Regions from separate parts of the Synechococcus sp. SYN20 genome, predicted to be linked through region 1. Evidence: predicted binding sites of a transcription regulator. Region 1 holds the regulator's gene; the other holds the start of a gene.
The links. Region 1 encodes HrcA, which represses chaperone genes, less so after heat shock. Its sites were predicted from a motif close to TTAGCACTCNNNNNNNNNGAGTGCTAA; they were not measured.

Region 1 (3,412 bases):
CCCAGCCCGCCGGCGCATCGGCGACGGGCGCAAGCAAAGAGAGACTGACCTGAGGACCGATCCAATCCGCGAGTTCTCCCACAAAATCCAAGCCCGCCAACGCAAAGGCGCCATCCCGCAATTGCTGCGTGCTGTCCCGTGCTTGGCGACGGCGTGACACCGGTGCCACCGCTTGGGCATAGGCAGGCATGCGCACAGGATCAGAGAGCCAATGCAAACTGAGCGATGCATCGTTCGGGACGAACCGAGCGGCTCGTGGCAACACCAGCGCTTGGCCAACAATTTTCAGAGGGCTCTGCTGTGCCATCGCCCACCACAAGCCCAATGCGGTGGTGAGCAGCACTAGCACCGCTGCAGCGACAGCTAAAAGGAAGGAACGCGCCTTCATGAAGCAGCAGGCGTGGGACTGGCCTCATCTTTATTCATGATGAATCCCATGACATCCTCTTCGCCCCAATCCATCAGCGCCAGAGACCTTCACGAGTGGCTGTCGAGCGGCAGCGCCCTTCAGCTCGTTGATGTTCGCGAGCACTCCGAACTGGAGATCGCGTCCTTCCCCGGACAGGTGGAACATCTACCGCTGAGTGAATCCAATCTCTGGCTTTCCGATCTGCCCGCAAGGCTGACAACCAACAAACCCATCGTGGTGATTTGTCATGCCGGGATCCGCAGCAGAAACTTTGGCTGCTGGCTCTTAGAGCAAGGGCCGGATTACGACGTCTGGAACTTAGAAGGTGGCATTCATGCCTGGAGTGTGGAAGTCGATCCGAGCGTTCCTCGTTACTGAGCAGCGGTTCATGACAACGCCACCAATCCAAGAGAAAACCTCCGTACGATTGATGAGCTGATTGTGTGCCTGTGCAGCCGCTGCCCCGCCGACAACAGGAGGTGCTCAAGGCCACGGTGCATCACTACGTTGACACGATTGAGCCAGTAGGGAGCAGAACCCTCGTTCAGAGGTTTGATCTGCAAGCCAGTGCTGCCACGGTGCGTTCAGCCATGGGGGCTCTAGAGCAGCGAGGTCTACTGACCCAACCACATACGTCTGCAGGACGGGTACCAAGCCCCAGTGGATACCGGCATTACGTGGATTGCCTTCTCCCCAGGCCCGGAACGATCGCCCAGCATCTCGATCAGGAATTAACCCAGCTCAGCCTTCGCTGGGCGGCTCTTGATGATTTGCTCCAAAACATGGCAAGACGGCTCACCGATTTCACGGGACTGATGAGCCTGATCACGCACCCCACCCAGAGGCAACCCGCGCTGGAAGCCATCCGACTGGTTCGCAGCGAAGAGCGCTTGCTGGTGATGTTGGTGGAGAATTCCAGCCAAGCCAGTCACCTCAACCTGCGGCTACCCCACGGCAGTGAACATCAAATTGAAGCGATGGATCAGTGGGCGCGCCGGCAGCTCGACAGCAATGGCAGTTTGAATTGGAATTCACTCCCAAGGGAACTGCAGGCCTGCGGCAAGGCTCTCCGCGATGCCATTCAAAGTCATCAGACCTTGCAGACCTCTCAAGAGACCAAGGCCTTGTTTCATGGAGTGTCTCGGCTCGTTGCCGAGCCTGAATTCAGCCAAAGCGCCAAGGTCAGACCACTCCTGGAACTGATGGATCAAAGCCCCGCATCCCTGACCCTCTCCGCTCCCGGTCCTGGATATGGCGTGTGGATTGGCCAAGAACATCCCGAGCAAGCCCTTCACCACTGCTCAGTGGTCCAAGCCTCCTACACAAGCGCCACTGACGGAGTGGGATACGTGGCGCTTGTGGGTCCAATGCGCATGGCCTACGCCACAGCCCTTGCTGCTGTAAAGAGTGCGGCTCATCATCTCGACCATCTCCTGAACTGACATGCCGTCCAAAGGGAGAACAGCGAAAACACGCCTCGCCATCCTCATCGGACTGAGTGTGGGAGGGGCATTAATTGCTATCTGGAGCGGTGTCAACCTGACCCAGCAACAGGATCGGCTTGACCTCCAACCCACCAACACTGTTGCTCCAAACGATGCAGCCCAGAACGTTTCCAGTGAGAACCTTGATTCACTGCTCGACGAAGAACCCCGCCCTTGGTTGCTGGCACAATCGCTTCCCCTGAAAGGACCCTCTGGACATATTGGAGAGCGCTTTGCCCTGGGAATCGACACGGTTTTACGGGACTTAAATAACCGCGGTGGCATTGCCGGACGACCCGTCAAAATCTGGCGGATTGATGATGGCTATGAGCCAGAAAACACCCTGAGAAATAGCCGCTTATTTGCGGCCGAACCCGAAGTTTTGGCCCTATTCGGCTTTTTTGGCACCCCCACGAGCAAGGCCGCCCTACCAATCGCCAAGAAAGCAGGACTCACACTCGTTGCACCTCTAACAGGCGCTAGCTCCCTGAGAACCAAGGGTCAGATCGGGGTTTTACATTTCCGAGCAAGTTATGCGGAGGAAGCCCGGCGAATCGTTGATCACCTCGTTAACGACGGCTTCGTGAGAATTGCCGTGGCGTATCAGAACGACGCCTATGGGAAAGACGTGCTTGCCAGCACAGTGGAGGCTTTGCAGACCCACGATCTCCGCGCTGTCAGCACGGCTGCTCTTCCACGAAACTCAACGGAAACAAAGCAAGCCTCCAAGACGATCGTCAAATCGAAGCCTGATGCCCTCATCGTGATCTCGCTCAGCAAAACGATGGCCTCGCTCGTGAACAACGTGCATCGAAATGGCAGCCGTCCGCAATTAATGACGATCTCTCCAACAGGAACGAAAGCGCTGTTTCGGGATCTGCCTCAAGCAGCAGCATTTGGCGTAGGAGTCACGCAAGTGGTGCCGTTCCCATGGGATGCACGACACCCTGATGTTGCAAGCTATCAACGACTCTTACGTCAACAACAACAAAATGTTGAGGTTGAAGTTGAAGTTGACTTCGATTTCTATAGCCTCGAAGGCTTCATGGCCGCACAATGGCTCGTCCAGGCGATGGAAACGGTCGCTCCAGAGATCACCCGCGACCGCCTGATGAATGAACTTAAGCGCACCACTCCTAAGCTCCATCGCAGCATTGATTTGGTGTTCCTTGGCAGTGATCCCTGGGAACCTTGAACGAAAATAGTTAAATCAATAACCAGCTGGCTGCTGATAGCAACACCATCACGAGAAGGGAGATCGGAGGCCAGGATTGCTCGTAGATGTGAATACGGTTCAAAATCAAGTTTCGGCGATCACCCTGCTCTAGACTCGCCCTTCTTTTAAGACTTTCAAGATAAAGAACCAACGCAAAACTAACAATCGAAAGAAGGTAAGCAATGGCATAAACAGAGTCTAAGAATGACAGATAAGGAAGATTCGGCAGTTCCGATCGATAGCCATCCTGCAAAAAGATCAATGTCAACAGAACCGCAATCGGGATCTCGACGCGAAACTCAG
Region 2 (3,412 bases), 300 kb from region 1:
TTTTGCGAGCCCGGTCTACTGTCTGGCGGTCATCTTCAGACAGTTCATCTAAACCAAGAATGGCGATGATGTCTTGAAGTTCTTTGTAACGCTGAAGCGTTGATTGAACAGCGCGTGCAGTTCGGTAGTGCTCGTCACCCACCACTGCTGGTTGCAGCATGGTGCTTGTGGAATCGAGGGGATCCACAGCTGGATAGATGCCTTTGGAAGCCAATGCCCTGTTCAACACCGTGGTGGCATCAAGGTGAGCAAAGGTCGTCGCTGGAGCTGGGTCCGTTAGGTCGTCAGCGGGGACATAGACGGCCTGAATCGACGTGATCGATCCTTCCAGTGTGGAAGCAACTCTCTCTTGGAGTGTTCCCACGTCGGTTCCCAGAGTGGGCTGGTAGCCAACAGCTGATGGCATGCGGCCCAGCAGAGCAGAAACCTCAGATCCGGCTTGGACGAAGCGGAAGATGTTATCCACGAACAGCAGAACGTCCTGCTTGTTCACATCGCGGAAGTGCTCGGCCATGGTTAACGCTGAGAGACCCACGCGCATGCGTGCGCCAGGGGGCTCATTCATCTGCCCGTAACAGAGGGCCACTTTGGACTTCGAGAGATCATCGGCATTGATCACGCCTGACTCTTTGAATTCTTCGTAAAGATCATTCCCCTCACGGGTGCGCTCTCCCACGCCGCCGAAGACGGACACGCCCCCATGCTCTTTAGCGATGTTATTGATCAGCTCCTGAATCAACACGGTTTTGCCAACTCCAGCACCGCCGAAGAGGCCAATTTTTCCTCCCTCGCGATACGGAGCCAAGAGATCAATCACCTTGATGCCCGTTTCGAACACTTTGGGCTTTGTCTCTAGCTCAGTGAGCTTTGGAGCTTCTCGGTGAATCGGTGCAGTGAGATCTGTTTTGACGGGGCCTTGCTCATCAACTGGTTCACCGAGCACGTTGAAAATTCGGCCCAAGGTGGCTTCGCCAACTGGAACTGAGATCGGTGAGCCTGTATCGAGGGCTTCCATTCCGCGCACGAGACCATCGGTGCCACTCATGGCCACCGCACGAACTCTGTGATCGCCGAGGAGTTGCTGAACTTCGGCGGTTAAGCCAATCGTTTCTCCAGCAGGGTTAGTGCCTTCGATCCGCAATGCATTCAGAATTTTTGGAAGCTTGCCGGCTGGGAATTCCACGTCCAGAACCGGTCCGATTACCTGACGGACAACGCCCTTGGAACCGGTGGAGGCGGGAGCAGCAGCGGCCATAAGTAAGGAGAAGAGAGAGGGACGCGCAACAGGACGAACCCTTCCTGAGCGGCAGAACCTTACCACCGTCTTGAAGTCAAACGTCTGTTCGGTCACCCGCACACGTCACGGCTGGTGCTTCGCCCACCAACGGACCTAGCTTTGGCACTCAACGACCTCGAGTGCTAACTCGCATCGTTTGTGCGGCGCCGAGCGCCCTGTTCTTGCTCTTCAAATACTCATGGCAGCTGTTTCCCTCAGCGTTTCCACCGTTAAGCCTCTTGGAGATCGCGTCTTCGTAAAAATCTCTGAATCCGAGGAAAAGACTGCAGGCGGCATCCTTCTTCCAGATACAGCCAAAGAAAAGCCCCAAGTTGGCGAAGTCGTCCAGGTTGGTCCTGGTAAGTCCAACGACGATGGAAGTCGTCAGGCTCCTGAAGTCGGAATCGGCGACAAGGTTCTGTACAGCAAGTACGCCGGTACAGACATCAAGCTTGGTAGCGATGAGTACGTGCTTTTGTCTGAGAAAGACATTCTCGCTGTTGTGGGCTAACCACAATTTCCTCTGAGATTTATCTCAGAAACGACTGAATTTTCCTCTTAACTTTTTTAATCGCCTCCTATGGCTAAGCGAATTATTTATAGCGAGAATGCTCGCCGTGCTCTCGAAAAAGGCATCGACATTCTCACCGAAGCTGTAGCAGTGACCCTCGGTCCTAAAGGCCGCAATGTGGTTCTTGAGAAGAAATTTGGCGCTCCTCAGATCATTAATGATGGAGTCACGATTGCCAAAGAGATCGAGCTTGAGGATCACATCGAAAACACCGGTGTTGCACTCATTCGTCAGGCCGCATCCAAAACCAACGATGCTGCTGGTGATGGCACCACAACAGCCACCGTTTTGGCTCATGCCATGGTGAAAGCTGGCCTTCGTAACGTGGCAGCCGGCGCCAACGCAATCACTCTGAAGAAGGGTATTGATAAGGCTTCCGATTTCTTGGTTGGAAAGATCCAAGAAAACGCTAAGCCGATTGCAGACAGCAATGCCATCGCTCAGGTTGGCACGATCTCTGCTGGTAACGACGAAGAAGTTGGCAAAATGATTGCCGACGCCATGGATAAAGTTGGTAAAGAAGGTGTGATTTCTCTTGAAGAAGGGAAATCTATGGAGACCGAGCTTGAGGTCACCGAGGGTATGCGTTTCGATAAGGGTTATATCTCCCCTTACTTCGCAACAGATACTGAGCGGATGGAAGCGGTTCTGGACGAGCCCTACATCCTCTTAACTGATAAGAAGATCGGCTTGGTACAAGACTTGGTACCTGTCCTTGAGCAAATTGCTCGCACTGGTAAGCCTCTCCTGATTATCGCTGAGGACATTGAGAAAGAAGCTCTTGCCACCTTGGTGGTGAACCGCTTGCGCGGCGTACTCAATGTGGCTGCAGTGAAGGCTCCTGGTTTCGGTGATCGTCGCAAAGCGATGATCGAAGACATGGCGGTGTTGACCAACGGCCAGTTGATTACGGAAGACCAAGGTCTGAAGCTTGAAAACGCCAAGCTGGAGATGTTGGGCACTGCCCGCCGCGTGACCATCAACAAAGACACCACCACGATTGTTGCCGAAGGCAATGAGGTGGCTGTGAAAACGCGTTGCGAGCAGATCAAGAAGCAGATGGACGAGACCGACTCCACCTACGACAAGGAGAAGCTCCAAGAGCGCTTAGCCAAGTTGGCCGGTGGCGTTGCTGTTGTGAAGGTGGGAGCAGCAACCGAAACAGAGATGAAGGACAAGAAACTTCGTTTGGAAGATGCCATCAACGCCACAAAGGCAGCTGTTGAGGAGGGCATCGTTCCTGGTGGCGGTACAACCTTGGCTCATATGGCACCAATCTTGGAAGAGTGGGCAGCCGCCAACCTTTCCGGCGAAGAGTTGATCGGTGCCAACATTGTGGCCTCAGCGCTGACTGCTCCCCTGATGCGCATCGCTGAAAATGCTGGCGTGAATGGCGCTGTCGTTGCTGAAAACGTCAAGTCCAAGTCCTTTAACGAGGGCTACAACGCTGCCAATGGTGAGTATGTCGACATGCTCGCTGCAGGCATTGTTGATCCTGCCAAGGTGACTCGCTCTGGTTTACAAAATGCTGCTTCGATTGCCGGCATGGTGCTAACCACCGAATG

Region 2: groES (co-chaperone GroES) is a predicted target of HrcA. The motif match lies at 1,397-1,423, and genes of this name have one in related genera.

The regions. Positions count from the first base shown of each region.
Region 1 is NZ_CP047959.1:2,462,066-2,465,477, forward strand. Features, by position in the region: gene SynSYN20_RS13050 (DUF3352 domain-containing protein) at 1-388, opposite strand, end outside; gene SynSYN20_RS13055 (rhodanese-like domain-containing protein) at 437-787, shown strand; gene hrcA (heat-inducible transcriptional repressor HrcA) at 859-1,851, shown strand; gene SynSYN20_RS13065 (ABC transporter substrate-binding protein) at 1,853-3,088, shown strand; gene SynSYN20_RS13070 (hypothetical protein) at 3,099-3,412, opposite strand, start outside.
Region 2 is NZ_CP047959.1:2,163,387-2,166,798, reverse strand. Features, by position in the region: gene atpD (F0F1 ATP synthase subunit beta) at 1-1,255, opposite strand, end outside; gene groES (co-chaperone GroES) at 1,476-1,787, shown strand; gene groL (chaperonin GroEL) at 1,857-3,412, shown strand, end outside.